Linked DNA regions of Hoeflea sp. 108. The protein of the gene in region 1 interacts with the protein of each later gene in a pairwise test. Links are inferred from orthologs where the notes say so. Each region holds a gene or a part of one and is shown in the gene's direction. Other genes may lie near its edges. The genes, in order: grxD and B015_RS0121080.

The links.
Region 2: the proteins of grxD (region 1) and B015_RS0121080 interact in binary tests that used the Escherichia coli proteins (3 or more experiments, as listed by UniProt). The link is inferred for Hoeflea sp. 108 from one-to-one orthologs.

What each region holds. Positions count from the first base shown.
Region 1 is NZ_KB890024.1:1,974,814-1,986,247, reverse strand. What follows is about bases 336-3,122. They hold grxD (Grx4 family monothiol glutaredoxin), read left to right. Parts: upstream 336-1,454; coding sequence 1,455-1,790; downstream 1,791-3,122. Other genes in these bases: B015_RS0109590 (multidrug effflux MFS transporter), read left to right, coding at 1,890-3,122; B015_RS0109600 (hypothetical protein), read left to right, coding at 1,041-1,265; B015_RS0109605 (class I SAM-dependent methyltransferase), read left to right, coding at 336-966. Also shown: B015_RS0109610 (hypothetical protein), read left to right, coding at 1-193; more of B015_RS0109605, read left to right, coding at 238-335; more of B015_RS0109590, read left to right, coding at 3,123-3,143; tRNA 2-thiocytidine(32) synthetase TtcA, read right to left, coding at 3,233-4,087; rpsD (30S ribosomal protein S4), read right to left, coding at 4,259-4,876; B015_RS0109575 (2OG-Fe(II) oxygenase), read right to left, coding at 5,100-5,825; B015_RS0109570 (helix-turn-helix domain-containing protein), read right to left, coding at 5,898-6,326; B015_RS0109565 (NAD(P)-dependent oxidoreductase), read left to right, coding at 6,470-7,108; B015_RS0109560 (DUF3008 family protein), read right to left, coding at 7,157-7,345; B015_RS0109555 (cupredoxin domain-containing protein), read left to right, coding at 7,577-7,924; B015_RS0109550 (FTR1 family protein), read left to right, coding at 7,929-8,738; murI (glutamate racemase), read right to left, coding at 8,775-9,575; B015_RS0109540 (RNA methyltransferase), read right to left, coding at 9,568-10,446; B015_RS0109535 (TfoX/Sxy family protein), read left to right, coding at 10,531-10,863; B015_RS0109530 (NADP-dependent isocitrate dehydrogenase), read left to right, coding at 11,044-11,434. UniProt on the Escherichia coli protein: Monothiol glutaredoxin involved in the biogenesis of iron-sulfur clusters.
Region 2 is NZ_KB890024.1:4,237,740-4,249,367, forward strand. What follows is about bases 7,956-10,936. They hold B015_RS0121080 (BolA family transcriptional regulator), read left to right. Parts: upstream 7,956-9,285; coding sequence 9,286-9,588; downstream 9,589-10,936. Other genes in these bases: cobS (cobaltochelatase subunit CobS), read right to left, coding at 7,956-8,406; B015_RS0121075 (J domain-containing protein), read right to left, coding at 8,523-9,140; B015_RS0121085 (metalloregulator ArsR/SmtB family transcription factor), read left to right, coding at 9,652-9,996; B015_RS0121090 (arsenate reductase ArsC), read left to right, coding at 10,003-10,533; B015_RS32720 (MIP/aquaporin family protein), read left to right, coding at 10,545-10,936. In the rest of the region: B015_RS0121030 (DUF3108 domain-containing protein), read right to left, coding at 1-757; rpmB (50S ribosomal protein L28), read left to right, coding at 1,006-1,302; B015_RS0121040 (queuosine precursor transporter), read left to right, coding at 1,420-2,097; B015_RS0121045 (GNAT family N-acetyltransferase), read left to right, coding at 2,247-2,612; B015_RS0121050 (Lrp/AsnC family transcriptional regulator), read right to left, coding at 2,613-3,041; B015_RS0121055 (saccharopine dehydrogenase family protein), read left to right, coding at 3,164-4,264; B015_RS0121060 (esterase-like activity of phytase family protein), read right to left, coding at 4,493-5,512; cobaltochelatase subunit CobT, read right to left, coding at 5,509-7,407; more of cobS, read right to left, coding at 7,420-7,955; more of B015_RS32720, read left to right, coding at 10,937-11,246; B015_RS0121100 (transporter associated domain-containing protein), read right to left, coding at 11,191-11,628. UniProt on the Escherichia coli protein: Transcriptional regulator that plays an important role in general stress response. Has many effects on cell morphology, cell growth and cell division. Acts by regulating the transcription of many genes, including dacA (PBP-5), dacC (PBP-6), ampC and mreB.

The sequences.
Region 1 (11,434 bases):
GCCTGAAGGACGTCTTGTCGCCGTAGAGTTCGACGGTATGTCCGCGGCGGGCGACAAAGAATGCGGTTACGTCGTTGTCGACAGCATCGGCCTGATTGTGAATGTCGACAGCACCAGAATACCGGCCGCAATCCTGAAAAGCGCTGCCAAAGAAGACCTTCAGAAACTTGCCTCATTGCCTGGCTGCAGTTGAGACCCGAATTTCGCATCCGGCCAGACGCTCAACGAGCAAATCTCATGTCTGAAGACGAACAGGTCGCGCGCCGCGCCTACTCCACCTTTGCCGAGCGCTATGATGCGGCCGCACCTACCAAGCCGCACAACGCGCTCTACGAGCGCCCGGCCTCGCTGGCCCTGCTCGGTGACGTCGCCGGGCTGGACGTGGTCGATGCCGGCTGCGGCTCCGGCATCTGCGCGGAAAAGCTGGCGCGCGGCAGAGCGCGGGTCCACGCCTTCGACATCACGCCCGAAATGCTTGAACTGGCGCGGAAACGCTGCGCCGGTCTCGACGTCGATTTCCACGAAGGCGATCTTGCCAAGCCGCTGCACTGGCTGGCAAGCAACAGCACCGATGCGATCCTGTGTTCGCTGGCGCTGGACTATGTGCAGGAACTCGGCCCCGTCTTCTCCGAGTTCCACCGCATTGGCCGAAGTGGCTGCCGGCTGATCTTTTCGATGGGCCATCCGATGCGCGACTGGGCCGACCAGCGCACGCGGGGCGATGCCAGCTACTTCGCCACCAATCTGTGGGGCATGCATTGGGGCGGCTTCGGTGCGCCGAACCCATATGTGCAATCGTACCGACGGCCGCTGCAGGACATACTCAACGGCCTTGCCGATGCCGGCTGGAGGCTCGACCGTTTCGTCGAGCCGCTGCCCGTGCCTGAGATGGCGTCCGTCGATCCCCAGCACTTCGCAGAATTGAGCCTCTCGCCTGCCTTCATCTGCGTTAGGGCCTTCAAATAGGTCAATGTCTCGACATTGGCAGAACGGTCTTCTATTCATCGACGATACAAATCGAAACACGAAGTGTGGGCTCAATGTCGCTGATTTCCGATCTCGTGCAGGGTGTCGTCGATGGCGCGCTCAAGGATATACTGAAGAAGACCTCAGGCACCTCGAAGCGGGCACGCCGGCGCAAACGCACGGTTTCGTCGAGCTCGTCGACGCTGCGCCAGATCGAGAAGCTTTTGAGGCCAGCCAAGAAGCAGACGAGCCGCAAGCGCACGGTGCGTTCGCGCTCGAAGGTACGCCGCAGCGCCTGAACGCCGCCTTGCCAGCCGCTTGACGACGTCAGATCGGCAAAAGCGGCATGCCCTGCCCGCCCCTGTCGGGATGCGGCATTGCAAGGCTTGGAAAGCTCGACTGTTGCAACCACATAGTGGCAAGTGCTAGCAGTCTAGCGGATATTGCCGGCTACGACAGAGTCCGGCTAGGTTTGAGGTTTTGGGCCCATGAGCGGAATCAACGAATACATCGACAGTGAAGTGAAGAGCCAGGACGTCGTGCTGTTCATGAAAGGCACGCCCGGCTTTCCGCAGTGCGGCTTTTCCGGTCAGGTCGTGCAAATCCTCGACTATCTCGGCGTCGACTACAAAGGCGTCAACGTCCTGACCTCGAACGACCTTCGCCAGGGCATCAAGGACTATTCCAACTGGCCGACCATTCCCCAGCTCTACGTCAAGGGCGAGTTTGTCGGCGGCTGCGATATCATCCGCGAGATGTTCCAGGCTGGAGAACTGCAGTCGTTCCTCCAGGAGAAGGGCGTGAGCGTCAAGGGCGCCGCCTGATCACCTGAGAAGACCATCGGCTCCGGTCCATTCGGGGCTCATCGCATTTTGAGAATGCGCCGGATTCCCGGCGCATTTTCGTTTGGACCGAAAATCGATATGGAACCGAAAAACACCGACGACGTGATCGACGCACTGTTTCCCCTTCCGCGCTGGGAATTCATCGCGATCTGCGCCGCACTGATGGCGGTCAACGCGCTTGCCATCGACATCATGCTGCCGGCCTTGCAGCAGATCGGCGCCAGCCTTGGCGTCGAGAGCGAAAACCACCGGCAGTTCGTCATTACCGCCTATGTCGCCGGCATGGGCCTGGCGCTGTTGTTCTACGGACCGGCATCCGATCGTTTCGGCCGGCGCGGCCCGCTGCTGTTCGGCCTCAGCATCTACATTCTCGCGGCCTTCGCCGCGGCGTTTGCACCGTCCTTCGAGATCCTGCTGGTGCTGCGCTTCATCCAGGGTATCGGTGCGGCCTCGACGCGCGTGATCGCCATTTCCATCGTGCGCGACCGTTACGGCGGCCGGCAGATGGCCGAGATCATGTCGCTGGTGTTCATGGTATTCATGATCATCCCGGTTCTTGCACCCGGCATCGGCCAGCTCATCATGCTGTTTTCCGAATGGCACATGATCTTCGTGGTCATGTCGGTGACCGCACTTGCGATCACCGCCTGGACGGCGCTGCGCATGCCCGAGACCATGCATCCGCAGGATCGGCGGCCGCTGAGCCTGATGTCGATCGTCAACGGCTTCCGCATCGTGCTGACGACGCGCGTGTCGCTGTTCTACACGCTGGCCTCGATGATCATCTTCGGGTCGCTGCTTGGCTTCATCAACTCGGCCCAGCAGGTCTATGTCGGCATCTACGGGCTGGGCGTGTGGTTCCCGCTGGTCTTCGCGGCGATCGCAGCGATGATGTCGGTGTCGTCGTTCCTGAACTCGCGCCTGGTGATCAAGCTCGGCATGCGCCGACTGTCGCATGGCGCACTGCTCGGCTTCACGGTCGTGAGCGCCATCTGGTTCGCCTGGTCGCTGACTGGCTGGGTACCCTTCCCCGTCTTCGTGGTGTTGTTTGCGGCGGCAATGTTCCAGTTCGGCTGGATCGGCTCGAACTTCAACGCTATCGCCATGGAGCCGCTTGGCCACATCGCGGGCACGGCGTCGTCGGTGCAGAGCTTCATGCAGACGGTGGGCGGCGGCCTGATCGGCGCCTTCATCGGCCAGTCGTTCGACGGCACGGTGATGCCGCTGGCGCTGGGTTACGTCAGCGTCGCATTGCTGGGTCTGGTGATGGTGCTGATCGCCGAGCGCGGCAAGCTGTTCAGCGCACCGGGAGCTCCGGCAAAGCCGCACTAACCTTTTCAGCATACCAAAACAAAACCCCATCCCGAGACATCGGGGTGGGGTTTTTCTTTTCAGCAGGGCCGTGGCGGACCGATCGTCGGTCAGGCGCCGCCCAGGGACAGCGTAGCAAAGTCGAAGAGTTTGCGGTCGAGCATATGTGAGGCCCTGACATTGCCGAGCGCGCGAATCATGGTGTCCTTGCGGCCCGGCATCTTGCGTTCGATGTCGTCGAGCATCGCCTTCATGGCGTTGCGCTGAAGGCCCTCCTGGCTGCCGCAGAGGTCGCAGGGAATGATCGGGAACTTCATGGCGTCGGCGAACTTCGCCATGTCGGCCTCGGCGCAGAAGGCGAGCGGCCGAAGCACCATGACGTCGCCCTCATCGTTGAGCAGCTTGGGCGGCATGGCGGCGAGACGGCCGCCATGGAACAGGTTCATGAAGAAGGTCTCGAGGATGTCCTCGCGGTGATGGCCGAGCACCAGCGACGAGCAGCCCTCCTCGCGCGCGATGCGATAGAGATGGCCGCGCCTCAGCCTGGAGCACAGCGAACAATAGGTGCTGCCCTCCGAAATCTTGTCGGTGACGATCGAATAGGTGTCGCGATACTCGATGCGGTGAGCGATGCCGTTGGCGTCGAGATAGTCGGGCAGCACGTTCTTCGGGAAATTCGGCTGGCCCTGGTCGAGATTGCAGGCAAGCAGTTCGACCGGCAGCAGGCCGCGCCATTTGAGGTCAAGCAGGACAGCGAGCAGGCCGTAAGAGTCCTTGCCGCCCGACAGGGCCACCAGCCAGCGTTCGCCCGGCTTTGCCATGGCGTAATCTTCTATGGCCTGGCGCGCCTGCCGTAGCAGCCGCTTCCGCAGCTTGTTGAATTCCACCGACGAGGGAGCATCGCGATAGAGCGGGAAGTTCACCTCTTCCGGCTCGGCCAGTGCGTCCTGTTCGTGAATGCCCATCGGCCCGTCCTTCAAATCCGCTGGAGCCGCACGCGCGGCAACTGCATGTCTGCTGCGGTATTTCGCAAAATCCTGCGCCGCGCAAGACGCCGAGGCCAAGACAGAAACCCAAACGAAAAGAGCGGCCGTTGCCGGCCGCTCTCTTGAATTCGATGCTGAACCCGTGAGGGATTAGCGCGAATAGAATTCGACGACGAGGTTCGGTTCCATCTGGACTGCGAACGGAACGTCCGACAGGCCGGGAACGCGAGCGAAGGTGGCGACCATCTTGTTGTGGTCGACTTCGATGTAGTCGGGAACGTCACGCTCGGCGAGAGCGACGGCCTCGAGAACGATAACCAGCTGCTTCGACTTCTCGCGGACTTCGATCACGTCGCCAGCCTTGCAGCGGTAGGACGAGATGTTGGTGCGCTTGCCGTTGACGTTGACGTGGCCGTGGTTGACGAACTGACGGGCCGCGAAAATGGTCGGCACGAACTTGGCGCGGTAGACGACCGCATCCAGACGCGACTCGAGCAGGCCGATCAGGTTCTCAGAGGTGTCGCCCTTGCGGCGGTTGGCCTCTTCGTAGGTCTTGCGGAACTGCTTTTCCGACACGTCACCGTAGTGACCCTTCAGCTTCTGCTTGGCGCGCAGCTGCAGACCGAAGTCCGAGAGCTTGCCCTTGCGACGCTGACCGTGCTGGCCGGGGCCGTATTCACGCTTGTTGACCGGGGACTTCGGACGGCCCCAGATGTTCTCGCCAAGACGGCGATCAATTTTGTACTTAGCGGATTCGCGCTTGCTCATCGCATTCCCTTTCAAAACAATACACTCGAAACCTCGTGTTTCGAGTGAAGGAAACGCGCCCTCCTCTGGCCTCCGTTTTCGAGACCTGACAGGACCTTCCACGCACGCATTGCGGAAAAGGCCCACGGGACACGTCAAATGAAACACCGGGCTTTTCGGCCCGGCGTTGGCGGCTAACTAGGGGAAACAGCCCTGGATGTCAACGCCTGGGCCGGCAGCCGGCTCATTTCGCATCATGGAAGATGATGCCGAGCGTGAAGCGCTCGCCGGAGCGAATGCGGCTGACGCCGTGGCGCATCTTTACCCTGTAATCGCCCCGGCTTCCAGCTTTCGGCCTATCGTTGACGGCAAACAGCGCGCCACAGCCCATGTGCAGCGGCACGACCTCGGCGCGTGACTGCATGCGGGGGCGCTGCTCGGTCATGACCAATTCGCCGCCGTCGAACTCCTCGCCAGGTTCGCTCAGCAGAATCACCAGCTGAACCGGGAACAGATGAGTGCCGTACACATCTTGATGCAGGCAATTGTAGTCGTCGGCGCCATATTTGAGCAGCAGTGGCGTCGGCCTGGTCTGGCCGTCGGCATGACATTCGGCCAGGAAGGCATCGAGATCCGGCGGATAGCGCGTGGCGATGCCCATGCGCTCGTTCCACCTGCTAGCGAAAGGTGCAAGGCGCTCGTAGAAGCCATGGCGCAGCGCCGAGATCATGTCGGGTAGCGGATCGGCGAAATACTTGTACTCGCCCGAGCCGAAGCCGTGGCGCTGCATGACGATGCGGCTGCGGAAATGTCCGTCGCCATCGTAGAGCCCGCGTAGCGCGCGGCAGGTTTCGCGATCCAGCAATGGCCCTGTCAAAGCGGTGCCGAACTCATCGAGCTCGGCAAGCACACGCGGCCAATCAACGTTCTCGGCTATGGCGTTGGGCGGGATGATGCGTGTGACTTCCATCTGCTTGCTCCTTCTTTGGAGCCCGGAGACTAGGAGCACACGCCGCGCCACGCATTCCGATTCCTGCAGCGCTCAGCTTGCCTGATCGAAGGCTTCGCGGGCGCCGCGCATCTGGTCGCGGTTGGCGGCGGCCCAGCTGCCGAGCGCGCCGATGGGCACGGCGATCGACTGGCCAAGCTCGGTGAGGCCGTATTCCACCTCGGGCGGGGTGGTCGGGCGCACGGTTCGGCGCACCAGGCCATCACGCTCGAGCGAGCGCAAGGTCACCGTCAGCATGCGCTGGGAGATGCCCTCGATCGAGCGCTTCAGCGCATTGAAGCGCACCGGCTGCTCCTGGAGATTGATGATGACCAGGATGCTCCAGGTGTCGCCGACACGGTCGAGTACTTCACGGATCGGACAATTGCGCCCATCGCTGGCGAAACCCGGCGTGGTGTGCAGCAGCGGAACCAGCGTGTCGGTGCCGGCGTTTTGCCCGACAGGTTTGGTCGAGGCGTTCATGCGGTTCTCTCGGGGTAACCTGGGCACAAAATCATGCGTTCTTTTCGGCCCGTTTCATCGAAGCTATATAGTTATCATTGGTAACCTGATTACAGATTATACCCTCGATGCCATTCCAAGGCAAAGCGGGTGGAATGGAGAAAATCATGAAAATCGCTCTCATCGGCGCATCCGGCTTCGTCGGCAATGCCGTGCTCAAGGAAGCCGTATCGCGCGGCAACAAGGTTACGGCCATCGTCCGCAATCCGGCGAAGGTAGCAACGCTCGACGGCGTCACCGCTGTGAAGGCGGACGTTACCGACATCCCGGCGCTCAAGGCGACCATCGCCGATGCCGACATCGTCATCTCCGCCTTCAACGGCGGGTGGGGCGATCCTGATATCTATGCCAAGCACAGCACCGGCTCGAAGGCCATCATCGAAGCCGTCAAGGCGGCCGGCAAGCGCGTGGTCGTGGTCGGTGGCGCCGGCAGCCTCGAAATCGACGGCAAGCAGCTGGTGGACGGTCCGGACTTCCCTGCCGCCTACAAGGATGGCGCCCGCGCCGCCCGCGACGCGCTGGCGGCGCTGCGCAAGGAGACAGGGTTCCAATGGTCGTTCATCTCGCCAGCCATCATGATGGCGCCGGGCGAACGCACCGGCAAGTTCCGCCTCGGCGGCGACCAGCCGGTGTTCGACGCCGGCGGCCAGAGCCACATCTCGGTCGAGGATTTCGCCGTTGCCGTTGTCGATGAGGCCGAGCACCCAGTTCATACCGGCAAACGCTTTACACTGGGCTACTGAGCCAGCGCTGCCGGAGCTATCGGTGCATCCGAACGGATGCACCGCACCCTAGTGTTTGGCCTTATGCTCCGGCAGGCCCTTGTGCTTGGTCTGGGCGAATTCCTCGAGTTCCTTTTCGGTCATCGATTCATACATTTCCTTCGACGCACCGAAGAGTTCGTTCTTGTTGATTTCGCCGCGCTTGGCAGCGAGGGCCGCGCCAGCGGCCTTCTGCTGGGCTCTGGAAGTGGCGGGCATTGCATTGGCCTCCCTCGGCTGGTTCAACATAGAAGGTCAACGCAAGGCCGTATCCGAGAGTTCCACAGCCACCATATCAAACCGGCACCAATCCTCTAACACTCTGTAATCATTGTATTTATAACAATTCTAAGGTGTCAATTTAACTTGACACACCCCATCACCTTTCTATCCTGATGCCATTCCCTGCCCGGCCGGGCGGACGTTGGCAGGGGCAAGAAGGTCGAAGCCATGCTCCTTTCCCGCACAACATTCGCAATCCTCGCAACGGGGCTGCTCGTCGCTTCCGGCGGCCTCTCGCATGCCGCAACCGATGCAACTTCGTTCACGATCACCATCAAGGACCACCGCTTCAAGCCGCAGAGCGTGACAGTTCCCGCCGGAAAGGAATTCGACCTTGTGGTCGTCAACGACGATCCGACGGCGGAGGAATTCGAAAGCAACGACTTCCATGTCGAGAAGGTCGTGGCCGGCGGCAAGCAGATCACGCTGCATGTCGGACCACTGTCGGCCGGAAGCTACGGCTTCTTCGGTGACAGGCACAAGGAAACCGCGCTCGGCAATCTGTTTGCGGAGTGAACCGATGCTCTCGACTTTCGTCATTGTCTTTCGCGAGACGCTCGAAGCAGCGCTGATCGTCTCGATCGTTTTGGCGGCTAGCAAAGGCATTGCGGGGCGAACCGGTTGGGTGGCGGGCGGCGTGGTGGCAGGCCTTGCCGGCGCTGCGATCGTCGCCTTCTTCGCCAGCGGCCTGTCGGACCTGTTCGACGGCAACGGCACCGAACTGTTCAACGCCACGATCCTGCTCGTCGCCGTCGCGATGCTTGCCTGGCACCAGATCTGGATGAGCGCCCATGCAGCCGAGCTGGCCGGTCATAGCCGCGCCGTCGGCGAAGCGGTCAAGGAAGGCTCGCGACCGCTGTCGGCGCTGGCGATCATCTGCGCGGTTGCCGTGCTGCGCGAAGGTTCGGAGACGGTGCTGTTTCTCTATGGCATCGCCATCGACGGCGAATATGGCCTGGCACCCATGCTGCAAGGCGGATTGCTCGGCGTAGGTGCGGCGGCACTTGTGGGCACGCTGTTTTATGCCGGGCTGCTGCGCGTGCCGCTGAAGCAGATTTTTCGCGTTACCGGCGTCATAATTATCCTGCTGGCGGCCGGGCTCGCCGCGCAGGCCGCGGCCTTCCTGGTCCAGGCCGGCGTGCTTCCGCCACTCGGCTACGACATCTGGAACACGTCGGAAATCCTGCCGCAGACAAACGCGATCGGCTTCCTGCTGCACATACTGGTCGGCTATGTGGCGCGGCCCGAGGGCATTCAGATCGCCGCTTATGTGGCGACGATACTGGTGATCCTGTCGGCATCGGCGATGGTCAGGCGCACCGCGGCCTAGCGACCAGCCTGGGAGCGTGCTTATAGGGCGGTCAGCTCAGGCCAGGCTGAGCCCGAAGCCCTGTATCAGCCGCACCGTTGCGAAATGCGGCTTGCCCGAGGTGAAAATGGCAATGTCGCGGCCGAAGCCCGGTGCCTCATCCCGCAACGAGCCTTCCCTCGGCTTGAGCAGCGACTGGGCGCGGCGGGCGATGGCCTCGGCCGGATCGATCCAGTCGACCGGCCAGGGTGCGGTCTTGCGCATGCGGTTGACCAGGAAGGGATAGTGCGTGCAGGCGAGCACCACGATGTCGGTGCGCCGCCCGTCCTGCTCGACGAAGCACGGGGCGATTTCTTCCGCCACCGCCTGCTCGTCAACGAAGCCCTCGCGCATGTAGATCTCGGCGAGTTCGGCCAGCCGATGGCTTCCGACGAGGCGGACATGGCATTTCGATGCCCATTGGGTGATGAGGTCGCGGGTGTATTGCCGTTTCACCGTGCCGGGCGTCGCCAGCACCGAAACATGGCCCGAGCGCGTGCGCTCCGCCGCGGGTTTGATCGCCGGTACCGTGCCGACGAAGGAATGCCCGGGAAAGCGCTCGCGGATCGCCTCGATGACCAGTGTCGAGGCCGTGTTGCACGGGATGACCGACAGCTCCGGCTTGAAGCGTTCGAGCAGTTCGGCGAACAGACTGAGGATGCGCTCCTTCAGCGCCGGCTCCTCCCAATTGCCATAAGGAAAGGCGGCATCGTCCGCGACATAGACGAAGCGCCGATCAGGCATCAGCACGCGCGCCTCGCGCAGCACGGTCAATCCACCGATGCCCGAATCGAACATCAGGATCGGGCGGTCAGTCATTGTCGAGTCCCTTGCCGCCGACAGGCGGGATGTCATCTTCATCACCGCCTGCGCTGCCGGAATGAACGGCATTATCGACCTTCGCCTTGCGCTCCGGGTAGCCGGCGCCACGCGGCTCCTTGGGCGAGAAATAGTCGAGCGAGGCCACAACACCGCGCAGCACCTTGAGTTCGGGCTCGTGAAAACCGGCGCGGGTCAAGACGGCGCGCAGATTGTCCACCATCTTGGGCTTCTTGGTTGCCGGGCGGAAATAGCCGCGCGATTCGAGCGCCGCTTCGAGATGATCGAACAAGCCCTGCAGCTGCTGCTTGGTGGCGGGCGCCATCTCGGGACCGGAGAAATTGGTCTGGGTCTCACTCTCCAGGCCCGACTTCATCCACTCATAGGACATGAGCAGCACCGCCTGGGCGATGTTGAGCGAAGAAAAGCCGGGATCGACGGGAAAGGTGACGATCTCGTCGGCGAGGCCCACTTCTTCATTGTAGAGGCCGAAACGCTCGCGCCCGAACATGATGCCGGTGCGCTGGCCCGAAACGCTGCGCGCCCTGAGCGCCCTGCCCGCCTCGACCGGGCCGCGGACTTCCTTGAAGCCGTCGCGTTCGCGCGCCGTGGTAGCGAAGACGAAGTTGAGGTCGGCGAGTGCCGAGGCTAGGTCGGGGAACACAGCGACGGCATCGACGACATGGTCGGCGCGGCTTGCGGCTGCGCGGGCCTTCTCGTTCGGCCAACCATCGCGCGGATTGACGAGCCTGAGCTCGGCGAGCCCGAAATTGGCCATGGCGCGCGCCACCATGCCGATGTTTTCGCCGAGCTGCGGCTCGACCAGGATGATGACGGGCATTGCTGACGGCGAGGCTTCAGTGGCTGACATGGATGCGATTGAACCAAAAATTGCGACTTTTGCGCGTCCCTGACATATTTGCGCGCGAAAATGAAGTTCCGGTAAGGAACCAGCATGGCCGACGACCTCGCGGAACGCATCAGACATGCCATTGGCGAAGACCCCAATGTCGGCGAAATCAGGATGTTCGGCGGCACCTGCTTCACGCTCAACGGCAACATGCTGGTGGGCACGCTGAAGGATGGCGCATTGCTTGCGCGCGTCGGCGACGAGCAGGAGCCTGCGGCACTTGCCATGCCCGGCGCGAAGCGGATGGATTTCACCGGCCGCGAGATGAAGGGCTTCATCATGGTCGACGCCGTTGAGCTCGACGACACAGCACTCGGGCAATGGATCGCCATGGCTTCGCGCTTTGTCGGACCGATGCCGCCCAAGAAGAAAAAATGACGCCCAAAACTGCGACCAGGGGCGTCGCAGGCAGGCGTGTTCATACAATGTCAGCGGACAGGCCGAAGGTCGCAATCGCAATCATTTGCGCGCTCCGATTCGCTTTGGTATAGGGGCCGCACTCCCAATCGTGAACCCTCCGGGACCGGCTGGTTCCAGGCAAAAAGAGGCATTTTCCAAATGGCGAAGATCAAGGTGGCCAAGCCCGTCGTCGAGCTCGACGGCGATGAGATGACCCGCATCATCTGGCAGTTCATCAAGGACAAGCTGATCCACCCCTATCTCGACATCGACCTGGAATATTACGACCTCGGCATCGAGCACCGCGACGCCACCAACGACCAGGTGACGATCGACGCCGCCAACGCCATCAACAAGCACGGCGTCGGCGTTAAATGCGCGACCATTACGCCCGACGAACAGCGCGTCGAAGAGTTCAAGCTCAAGAAGATGTGGAAGTCGCCCAACGGCACGATCCGCAACATCCTCGGCGGGACCATCTTCCGCGAGCCGATCATCATGAAGAACGTCCCGCGCCTGGTGCCGGGCTGGACCAAGCCGATCATCGTCG
Region 2 (11,628 bases), 2.3 Mb from region 1 along the record:
CCTTGACCGTGATCGTTCCGATCTCGGTGCTCACGGTGGCGTAGATCGGGGCATATACGCCGGTTTCGCCGAGCGGCGCAAATGTCACCATGATGCGGCTGCGGTCGCGCAGAAAGGTCAGCGCCTTCTTGTCGGTTCGATAGCCCGAGACCGGCTGGAAACCCATGCGGCAGGTGACCGTGTCGCCGGAGAACCCCTTGACCGACATCTTCTTGCGCGACACTTCGGTCAGCCTGAGATCGGCGCGCAGCTCGCCATCATACATCTTGACGGTGCGGCCACATACGCGGTCGAGGCTGGACGCCTTGATGACAGTCGCCGCGATCGGGTCGGACACGGCGCGGAGATCGTCGGCGCCGAGCGGTATCCAGGTCGAGCCGCGCTTCTTGGGCGGCGGCACGACTTCGGTGCTGGCGACGCGATCGCCGGAAAAGCGCACATCGACCAGCGATGCCTTCTTGCCGGAGACATAGTCGGCCCGGAATGCGCTTGGACGCGTGCCGCCGTCGCCGAAGCTGCCGCGCGACGAGATGGTGCCGCGCGTGTCGTCGAAGAATGCCGCAAGCCCGGCGCTCGAGACCTTGCCGTTCACCTTGTAGGCGTTGCCGTCGTAACTGCTGTCGAAGGTCGCCTTGGCGACGGGAATGCCCAGGAAGGACAATGAATAGTCGCCGCTGAAGGTTTTTTCCGCCGCCCTCGCCTCCATGGGCAGGACGGCAAGCGCAACGGCGATCAGGGCGGGCAACAGGCGGAGCATCTAAGGCGATACCTCATCGTCAGCGGAAGCTGGCTTCCGGCTGGTGATGTCCCTCGCAGCTGGTTATAAAGGCAAATCCGGCCTTTCTGTGGAACTGGGGACAACCTGTCCGAGACCACGGAGCGCTTGACGAGGCTGTGAAATGCAACTATGGAACGCCAACTTTTTCCATGAGGCCGCCTGACTGAGACCGCGCGCCATTAGGTGCGTCACAGCCGCTTGGTCCGCCAGAACTGAAGGTATGTAACATGTCCCGCGCTTGCGAACTCACCGGTAAGGCCGTCATGACCGGCAACAATGTGAGCCACGCCAACAACAAGACCCGTCGTCGCTTCCTGCCGAACCTGGTCAATGTCACGCTCATCTCGGAAGTTCTGAACCAGAACGTCCGCCTGCGCATTTCGGCCAACGCGCTCCGCTCGGTCGAGCACCGCGGTGGTCTCGACGCCTTCCTGGCCAAGGCCGACGCTGAAGAACTGTCGCAGCGCGCCCGTCTGCTCAAGAAGCAGATCGCCAAGAAGACTGCCGAACAGGCTGCTGCCTGATCGATCTTAAGGCGGGGGACGACCGCCTGGAGCCTCTGACGCCGCAAGGATGACGAGGCTCCGACCAACGGCTGGGCATCGCCCGGACAAACTGGTTCCATTACCCAGGATAAAAAAATGAACTCCGGTTCTCGTTATCTACCCTTTGTGGTGGCCATGGCGCTTGTCGTCGTCGCCTCCAACATCCTCGTCCAGTTCCCGATGCAGGGACAGGTCGGATCGCTGGCCCTTGCCGATATCCTGACCTGGGGCGCCTTCACCTACCCCTTCTCCTTCCTGGTCACCGACCTCGCCAACCGGCGCTATGGGCCGAAGATGGCCCGACGAATCGTTTTCGTCGGCTTCATGACGGCAGTGGTCTGCTCGATCGTGCTTCCGCCGCTGCTGTTCAGGTTCGGGCTGATTCCTTTCGAGACCGCACCCGGCCGTCTGGCGCGTATCGCGCTGGCGTCGGGTACCGCGTTCCTGGTCGGCCAGCTGCTCGACGTGACCGTGTTCAACTGGCTGCGCCGCCAGAGCTGGTGGCGCGCTCCGATCATCGGCACCCTCGTCGGCTCGGTCTTCGACACTATCATCTTCTTCGGCATCGCCTTCTCCGCCGTCTTCGTCTTCCTCGGTCCGGAGGACGGTTTCGCGCTTGAGGCCGCTCCCTTGTTCGGCGTCATGTCGATCGAGGCGGCGCGCTGGGTGTCGTGGGCGCTGGGCGACCTCACGGTGAAGCTGCTGATCGGCCTGTTCGCCCTAGTGCCCTACCGGCTGATCGCCACGCGCTGGAGCCAGCCGGCGCTGGCCTGAAGCCGGCGCCATGTTCCCGTAATCCTGCGACGCTAGACGCTGCGACCTCATACCGAGGTCCGCAGATGCAAGTCACGTTGAGGCCGTTGGGCCCTGCCGAGCGCGAAAAGGTTCTTCAGCTCCAGGTACGCCGCTCGCAACAGGGGTTCGTGGCCACCAACGCCGATTCGATCGACGAGGCGGAGGACGGCGACCATTGCGTGCCGCTGGCAATCTACGACGCCGATGTCGCCGTCGGTTTCGCCATGTATGCGCTCGACCCCGACGACGGCAATTACTGGATTTATCGGCTGATGGTGGACCAGCGCTACCAGCGACTCGGTTATGGCCGCAAGGCGCTCGACGAGTTGCTGAAGCTGATGTCCAGGCTGCCGGGCTGCAGCCAGGTGACGCTCAGCGTGGCGCCCGGAAACGATGTGGCAATGGAGCTCTACCGCCAGATGGGCTTCCGCGAATCGGGCGAGATCATCGGCGGCGAGATCGTCTTTCGCCGCAGCATGCACGACATCGAGTGACTACCGGTCTATCCGCGTCGAGAGGATGATCGACGACAACGTGCGCTCGACGCCTTCGAGCGCACCGATCCTGTCGATCAGCACGTCGAGGTCACGCACCGACGGCGCCTCGACCACGACGATCATGTCGAAATTGCCGCTCACCGAATGCAGGGTGCGCACCTCGGGGATGCGGCGCAGCACGGCCTCCACCGCAGCGGAGACCTTGGGCAGCGCCGTGACCAGGATATGGGCGCGGACGAGGTTCTTCTCATAATCGGCCGACAGTCTGACGCTGTAGCCGGCGATCACCCCGCGCTTTTCCAGACGCTCCAGCCGGCTCTGCACGGTTGTCCTGGACACACCCAGCTTGCGGGCCAGGTCTGCCGTCGAGGCGCGCGCGTTCTCGCGCAAAAGGTTCAGCAGGGCAGCGTCTGGATCGGTCGTCATTTCGCACTTGCTTGTCGTCGATATGCTCAAAACATAACGTCTTTTCGTCGTTCTCGATACTGCCTTTCGACGAGACATGACCATAGAATCGCGCACGAAATTCCATTCCAAGGGGACAGACCATGAAGCAAATCGTTGTCGTAGGCGCAGGCAAGATCGGCTCGACCATCGCCGACATGCTGGCGGAAACCGGCGACTTTCAGGTGACCGTGGTCGACCGCTCGCAGGCAGCGCTCGACGCGCTGGAAGTCAGCGGCAATGTCGCGACCAAGCAGGTCGAGATCTCGGAGGCCGGCGCGCTCGACGGCGTTCTGGCCGGCAAGTTCGCCGTGATGTCGGCAGCCCCCTTCCACCTGACCACCAAAATCGCCGAAGCCGCCGCCAAGGCCGGCGTGCACTATCTCGACCTGACCGAGGACGTCGCTTCGACCCGCATCGTCAAGGAACTGGCGGGCAAGGCCAACAGCGCCTTCATCCCGCAGTGCGGCCTCGCCCCGGGCTTCATCTCGATCGTCGCCAACGACCTCGCCAAGCGTTTCGATTCGCTGGAGAGCGTGCGCATGCGCGTCGGCGCCCTACCGCAGTACCCGTCGAACGCGCTCAACTACAATCTGACCTGGAGCACCGACGGCGTCATCAACGAATATTGTGAGCCTTGCGAGGCGATCGTCGAGGGCCAGCTGATCGAGGTTCCGCCGCTCGAGGAGCGCGAGGAATTCTCTCTCGACGGCATCACCTACGAAGCCTTCAACACCTCAGGTGGCCTCGGCACGCTGTGCGAGACCTATGAAGGCAAGGTGCGCACGCTCAACTACCGCACCATCCGCTATCCCGGCCACGCCGCGATCATGAAGGCGCTGCTCAACGATCTCGGCCTGCGTCATCGCCGCGAAGTGCTGAAGGACATCCTGGAAAACGCCCTGCCGGCGACGCTGCAGGACGTGGTGGTGATTTTCGTTACCGTCAGCGGCCGCAAGGGCGGACGCCTGCTGCAGGAGAGCTACGCCAACAAAATCTACAGCCGCCAGCTCGGCAAGCTGACGCGCAGCGCCATCCAGATCACCACGGCTTCAGGCATCTGCGCCGTGCTCGACATGCTGGCCAACGGCGCTCTGCCGCAGAAAGGCTTCATCCGTCAAGAGGACATCGCGCTCGACGCCTTCCTCGCCAACCGTTTCGGCCGCAACTACGCGCAGGCCGCAGCGAACCATCTGGCGGCCTGATCGCCCGATAGCCTTCCGGAGAGAATGCTCCGAGGCCAAAAGTTGGGCAACGAGGGGTTGGGGGACCCCTCGCTTTTTTTTGCGCTGTGTGCGGCCGACGCTCCGCACCGTGGTCGGCGCTGATTTTCGACGGCCTGTGCGGCCGGGATTGCCCCCCTTCCCATTTGTGGGAGAGGTCAAGACTTGGGTATAGGTAGCGTCCCGCACCGGGGCTGTAATCGGAAAAACTCAATCCCCGTGCAGGATGAATTCCAGGTAGAGATTGCGCTGCAGGATCGAGTGGTTGTCGTCGGAGATGATCGACACCATCTGGGCCCCGTCAGGGCGCTGCCAGACGTCGAGACCTTCCATGTTGTCGATCTGGTAAGCCATGTTGGCCTCGAACAGCACGGGGCCGTCGGCGACCTTGCCCTTGGCGATGGTTTCCGAGCCGATGCGCCGGAGCCGCATCTTCACGCCGGAGGCCATGGAGAAGCTGCGTTCGAGCAGCAACAGGTCGCCATCGGGCAGGAAGGCGCCGTCGGTGATGTCGAAGTCGCCGGCGCGGCGGACGGTGAAGACGCCCTTGTCGGGCCCTTCGAGCACGGCTGCGAAGATGTTGCCCGCCTTGTCGAGGCTCTTTTCGGAAACCACGACGAGGCTGCCCTTCTGGGGAGAATAAGCCACCGTCTCGAAGCCGCGGTTCATGCGCAGCTCATTGCGCGGCACGAGGAAGTCGAGTTCGCGGAACGCCGCCTTCATGTTGCCCGGCTCGATGCGGAACTGGGCGACGCGATGGGCACCTTCGAAGCCGACAGTGGCTATGCCATCCCTGACGGCGAGGCTCTCGGCGTCGGCCAGCCATTTCTTCTGGATGAAATTGCCCGAGGCGTCGACCATCTGCTCCATGCGGAAATTCGCGATAGCCGTGGGTCGCATCGCAGCATCACGCTCGACCGTGCCGAAGAACCAGAAGCCGGTGTCGGCGACGCCGATGAAATCACTGCCCGGCTTGAGGAAGCGAAAGGCGGACAAGGCGCCAAGATTGCGCGATGAAGAGGTGAGTTCGAGCCCGCCGACGAATTCGAGTGGGCCGAACATCGTCTCATCACGGCCGATGTGGAATTTGGTGATAGGCCGGGCGGATATCTCGATCTGCTCGACGGGCGGGCTTTCGGCAACGGAAGATGCCGTCAGCGACGCCGACAGCGCAAGTGCTGCCACCGCAGCCAATGCCAGTTGTCGCAGCCGGGTGACCGCAAGGATCATCCGGCGCGCCGGAAGCCGCCACGGCGCGTGTCGCGCGCGCTGACCTCGTCGAACAGCGAGGCAAGCTGTTCGGTCATAGCACCGGCCAGTTCCTCGGCGTCGACGATGGTGACGGCGCGGCGATAATAGCGCGTCACGTCGTGGCCGATGCCGATGGCAAGCAGCTCGACCGGCGAGCGCGTCTCGATCAAGTCGATGACGGCGCGCAGATGGCGCTCCAGATAGTTGCCCGGGTTCACCGACAGTGTCGAATCGTCGACCGGCGCACCATCCGAGATCATCATCAGGATCTTGCGCTGCTCGGGCCGGGCGATCAGGCGCTGGTGCGCCCACAACAGTGCCTCGCCGTCGATGTTTTCCTTGAGCAGGCCTTCGCGCATCATCAGGCCGAGATTGCGCCGCGAACGCCGCCATGGCGCATCGGCGCTCTTGTAGATGATGTGGCGCAGGTCATTGAGGCGGCCGGGGTTTGGCGGCTTGCCGTCCTTCAGCCACTTCTCGCGTGCCTGCCCGCCCTTCCACGCACGCGTGGTGAAGCCGAGGATCTCGACCGAGACGCCGCAGCGCTCCAGCGTCCGCGCCAGGATGTCGGCGCAGGTGGCGGCAACCGTGATCGGGCGACCGCGCATCGAGCCGGAATTGTCGAGCACCAGCGTGACGACCGTGTCGCGGAACTTGGTGTCGCGCTCCTGCTTGAACGACAGCGGCTGCATCGGATCGATGACGACGCGCACGAGGCGGGCCGGATCGAGATAGCCCTCTTCCAGGTCGAAGTCCCAGGAGCGGTTCTGCTGCGCCATCAGGCGGCGCTGCAGGCGGTTGGCCAGACGGCCGACCACACCCTGCAGATTGGCGAGCTGCTTGTCGAGGAAGGCGCGCAGACGGTCGAGCTCGTCTTCGTCGCACAGCTCTTCCGCACCAACCGTCTCGTCGAAGGCGGTGGTGAAGACCTTGTAGTCGATTTCCTTGGGCAGGTTGGCGAAGGGATTGTCCTGGCGGCGGGCTTCGCCCGGCGTCTCGGAATCCGTATCGTCATCGTCGGCCATGTCCTCGGCGGTGGCGTCGGACGCCTCCATCTCGCCGGAAGGATCCTCGTCGGCGGAAGCCTCGGCCTCGTCGGACTGCGACTGGTCGGAGCCGGAATCGTCCTCGCCGCCCTCCTCGCTCTGCTCCTCGCCCTCGGGCTGGTCGTCGTCCTGGTCCTCGTTGTCCTCGGTTTCCTGGTCGTCGCCCAGTTCCTCGGCCATTTCGAGCGATGCCAGCATCTCACGCACGACGCGGGCAAAGGCTTGCTGGTCGCTCAGATTGCCGGCCAGATGGTCGAGATCGGCGCCGGCCTTGTCTTCGACCCACTTGCGCCAGAGCTCGACCATGCGCTGGCCGCTCTTGGGCACCGGGCGGCCGGTCAGCTTCTCGCGTACGATCAGTGCCAGCGCTTCTTCGAGCGGCGCTTCCGACTGCTCGGTCACCTCGGCGAGATTGGCCTTGGCGTATTTGTCCTCGAGCATCGTCGAGATGTTTTCGGCAACGCCGGCCATGGCGCGGCTGCCAATCGCCTCGACGCGAGCCTGCTCGACCGCGTCATAGACGGCGCGAGCCTGCTTGCCCTCGGGCGCCAGCTTGGCGTGGATGCGATTGTCGTGGCAGGCGCGCTTCAGCGCCATGGAATCGCCGAGGCCGCGGGTGACGGCGATGTCGAAGGCGGTGGCCTTCTTCGGCAGTTCGGGCAGGCGGGCACGGTTGCCGGCGAGTGCCGGCCGCTCCTTGGCGAACGCCACCTCGAACTCGTTGTCGCCTGAGATCGCGCGCATGCACACTGTCATCGCGCGCTTGAAGCTGTCCGCCTCAGAGCCCGTCTTGGATTTGTTGCGCGTGTTGTCGCCCGGCCCCGCCATTTGAGCCCGTTCTTATCCCAGCACGACGTTGGCGGAGGACTCCGGCAGGTCCTCGCCGAAGGCACGCTGATAGAATTCCGCCACGACCGAGCGTTCGAGCTCGTCGCACTTGTTGAGGAAGGTCAGGCGGAAGGCCATACCGACGTCGCCGAATATCTCGGCGTTTTCGGCCCAGGTAATGACGGTACGCGGGCTCATGACCGTCGACAGATCGCCATTGACGAAGGCCGAACGCGTCATATCGGCAACGCGGACCATCTTGTTGACGATCTCCTTGCCCTTGGCGTCGCGATAGTGCTTGGCCTTGGCGACGACGATGTTCACTTCGTTGTCGTGCGGCAGATAGTTCAGCGTCGTCACGATCGACCAGCGGTCCATCTGCGCCTGGTTGATCTGCTGGGTGCCGTGATAGAGACCGGTGGTGTCACCGAGGCCGACCGTGTTGGCGGTGGCGAACAGGCGGAAGGCCGGGTGCGGACGGATGACGCGGCTCTGGTCGAGCAGGGTCAGTCGCCCCGACGATTCGAGCACGCGCTGAATGACGAACATCACGTCGGGGCGGCCGGCGTCGTATTCGTCGAACACCAGCGCGACATTGTGCTGATAGGCCCAGGGCAGGATGCCGTCGCGGAATTCGGTGACCTGCATGCCTTCCTTGACGACGATGGCGTCCTTGCCGACGAGGTCGATACGGCTGACATGGCTGTCGAGGTTGACGCGAACGCAGGGCCAGTTAAGGCGGGCAGCGACCTGTTCGATGTGGGTCGACTTGCCGGTGCCGTGGTAGCCCGACACCATGACGCGGCGGTTGTAGGCAAAGCCCGCGAGGATGGCCATCGTGGTGGCCTTGTCGAACAGATAGTCGGGATCGACGTCTGGCACATGCTCGCCGGCGGTCGAATAGGCCGGTACGACCATCTTCGAATCGAACCCGAAGGCTTCTTTCACCGACACCGTCGTGTCAGGCAGGTTGGCAATGTCGCGATCGACCTTGTTCATGACGTCTCCACGCGCGAAGCCTCAGCTACGCTGGCAATCGAATTTTTCTTCGGGGGCGGTCTTAAAGCCTTTTCCAGCCAGAGGAAAGTTGGAAAAAGGCCGCGACCGCGGCTGGCTCAACACAATCCCGCTTGCTTGAGCACGCGATAGGCCTGGAGCACGTCCCTGAAGCGGTCCTCCGACCCGCGATCACCGCCATTGGCGTCGGGGTGGTGGCGTTTCACCAGTTCCTTGTAGCGCGCCTTGATGTCGGCTCCGGTGGCCCTGGAATCGAGCCCCAGCGTATCCAGCGCCTTGGCCTCCAGCGGCTTTGCCTTGCGCTGGCGCGGCGTCCCGGCCCCTGTGCCGAACACGTTGTGGGGGTCGCGCATGCGATTGTAGTAGCCGGCGCGGCCCGAGCGCTGCTGGGCAAAGTCCGGTGCCGAGCGGGCTGTGGCAGAGCCGTTGGAACCGATGGTCCAGGTCGGGCGATGCCCGGTCAACGCTTCCTTCTGGAAGCGCGCGATGTCGCCGTCGGCGAGCCCGGAGAAATAATTGAAGCCCTTGTTGTACTCGCGCACATGGTCGAAGCAGAACTGGAAATACTCGCCCTCCCTCATGCGGCCCACGGGCGCGCGGTGGGTGCCCGCCTCCTTGCAGCCATCCCACTGGCAGATCGGCGCGCGCGACTTCACCTCCGCTTCCGGATCGGGACGGACGCGGATCTTGTCGAAATATTTCGAGTTCGTCTTCATCTGATGACATTTACCGCCGTATCGAGCGGCGAAACAAGAATTGACATTTCCAGGATGATCGCCCTAACCCCTGATTTGCGGCCCAATTGTGCCCGAAGGCTGTGATTGGTGGCGGCAAAGACACATGTGGTGAAAGGTGAGCCCGATGTCCATACAGACGTCCATCGAAGACAAGCTCAACAAGGCGTTTTCGCCCGAGCGCCTTGCGGTCATCAATGAGAGCCACCTGCATGCCGGCCATCACCATGTCGACGGCGGCCATCATGCTACCTTCGACGGCTCCGGCGAGACCCATTTCCGCATCCGCATCGTTTCACCTGCATTCGCCGGCATGAGCCGCATCGACCGCCACCGCGCCGTCAACGACGCGCTCTCGGCGGAGCTGAAGGCCGGCCTGCATGCGCTGGCCATCGAGCCGGCGGCCCCGGGCGAAGCAACCCGCTGGTAGGCTTCTGACGGGCCGACAGGCACCTGTCATCCGCCCGTCACATATATCCATCAATCTGGATATATGGATGCAAACACGACGATAGACGCGCTGGCCGCGCTGGCCCAGCCGACGCGGCTCGAGGCCTTCCGCCAACTGGCGGCGGCCGAGCCCGGGGGCATCGCCGCCGGCGAACTGGCGCGCCGGCTTGCCGTTCCGCAGAACACGCTGTCAGCCCACCTCGCCGTACTGGCCCGAGCCGGCCTTGCCAGAAGCGAGCGCAACGGCCGCTCCATCGTCTATCGCCCCGACCTGCCGGCATTGCGTGGCGTGCTCGCCTTCCTGCTCGATGATTGTTGCGGCGGCAGGCCGGAAGCCTGCGCGCCCCTGCTTGCCGAACCAACCCCCTGCTGCATTCCGTCGAAGTGAGACCCCATGACCCACAGGCCTTTCAACGTGCTCTTCCTGTGCACGGGCAACAGCGCCCGTTCGATCCTTGCCGAGGGTATCCTGCGCAAGGACGGTGCTCCCGGCTTCAACGCCTTCTCCGCCGGCAGCCAGCCCAAGGGCGCGGTCAATCCGTTCGCCCTGAAGGTGCTCGCAAGCTACGGCTACCCATCCGACGGCTTCAGGTCGAAGACCTGGGACGAGTTCGCCGCCGAAGGCGCGACGCAGATGGATTTCATCTTCACAGTCTGCGACGACGCAGCCGGTGAAGCCTGCCCTGTGTGGCTCGGCCACCCGGCCAATGCCCACTGGGGTATCGAGGACCCGAGCCATGTCGAAGGCACTGACATCGAAAAGGAGGCAGCCTTCGTCACTGCCTTCAAATACATGCGCAACCGCATCCAGGCCTTCATTGCCCTGCCGATCGCAAGCCTCGACCGCATGGCACTGGCTTCCCATCTCGAAGAGATAGGAAGAATGGACGGCGCGACCGGCAAGGCCGGCGGCACGGCAAGGTGAAAAGCGGGCCAATGCTGCGCCGGCTCCTGGCCGAGACGCTTGGAATGGCATTCCTGCTTGCGACCGTCGTCGGATCGGGGATCGCGGCAGTGCAATTGTCAGGCGGGAGCGCAGCGCTTGCATTGCTCTGCAACGCAGTCGCCACCGGAGCCATTCTCGTCGTCCTGATCACCGTGCTGGGGCCGGTGTCGGGCGCCCATCTCAACCCGGCGGTCAGCCTGACAATGGCGCTGGAGCGGCGCCTCGCATGGACGGCGCTCGGCCCGTACGTCGCAGCACAACTTGTCGGCGCGGTCCTCGGAGTGGTCGCCGCTCATATGATGTTCGAACAGCCCATGCTGCAGCTGTCGACAACTGGCCGGACAGGTCCCGGCCAGTGGCTCGGAGAAGCCATAGCCACCTTCGGTCTCCTGCTCACCATTTTCGGCTGCATAGCGCGAGCCCCGAAATCGACGCCCCTTGCCGTTGGTTTGTACGTTCTGGCAGCCTACTGGTTCACTTCGTCGACGTCTTTTGCCAATCCGGCGGTGACCATCGCACGCAGTCTGACCGATACCTTTGCCGGCATCGCGCCCACCGACGTACCAACGTTCATTGTAGCGCAAATGGTTGGCGCCTTTGCGGCAGTGCTGACCGGGAAAGCACTGTGGCCGGGGGTCAGCCCTGCTTGCGCTGCGCGACCGGCTCCACCGCCAAAACCGGCCGGATCCTGATTCGCGTCAGGCGGTTCTTGTCGCGCTTCATGACGATGAAGCGCTTGCCGTGAAAGGTGAAGGCCTGCTTTTCCTCGGGGATCGACTGGGCTTCGTGGATGACGAGGCCGGCGATGGTGGTGGCCTCGTCATCGGGCAGGCTCCAGTCGAGCGCACGATTGAGGTCGCGGATCGGCACCGAGCCGTCGACCACCACCGAGCCATCGGCTTCCTGCTTGACGCCCTGGATGTCGATGTCGTGTTCGTCGGCGATCTCGCCGACGATCTCCTCGATGATGTCTTCGAGCGTCACCAGCCCCTCGACCTCGCCATACTCGTCGACAACGATGGCAAAGTGCTGCTTGCGGCGCAGAAAGGCGTTGAGCTGGTCCTGCAGCGTCGT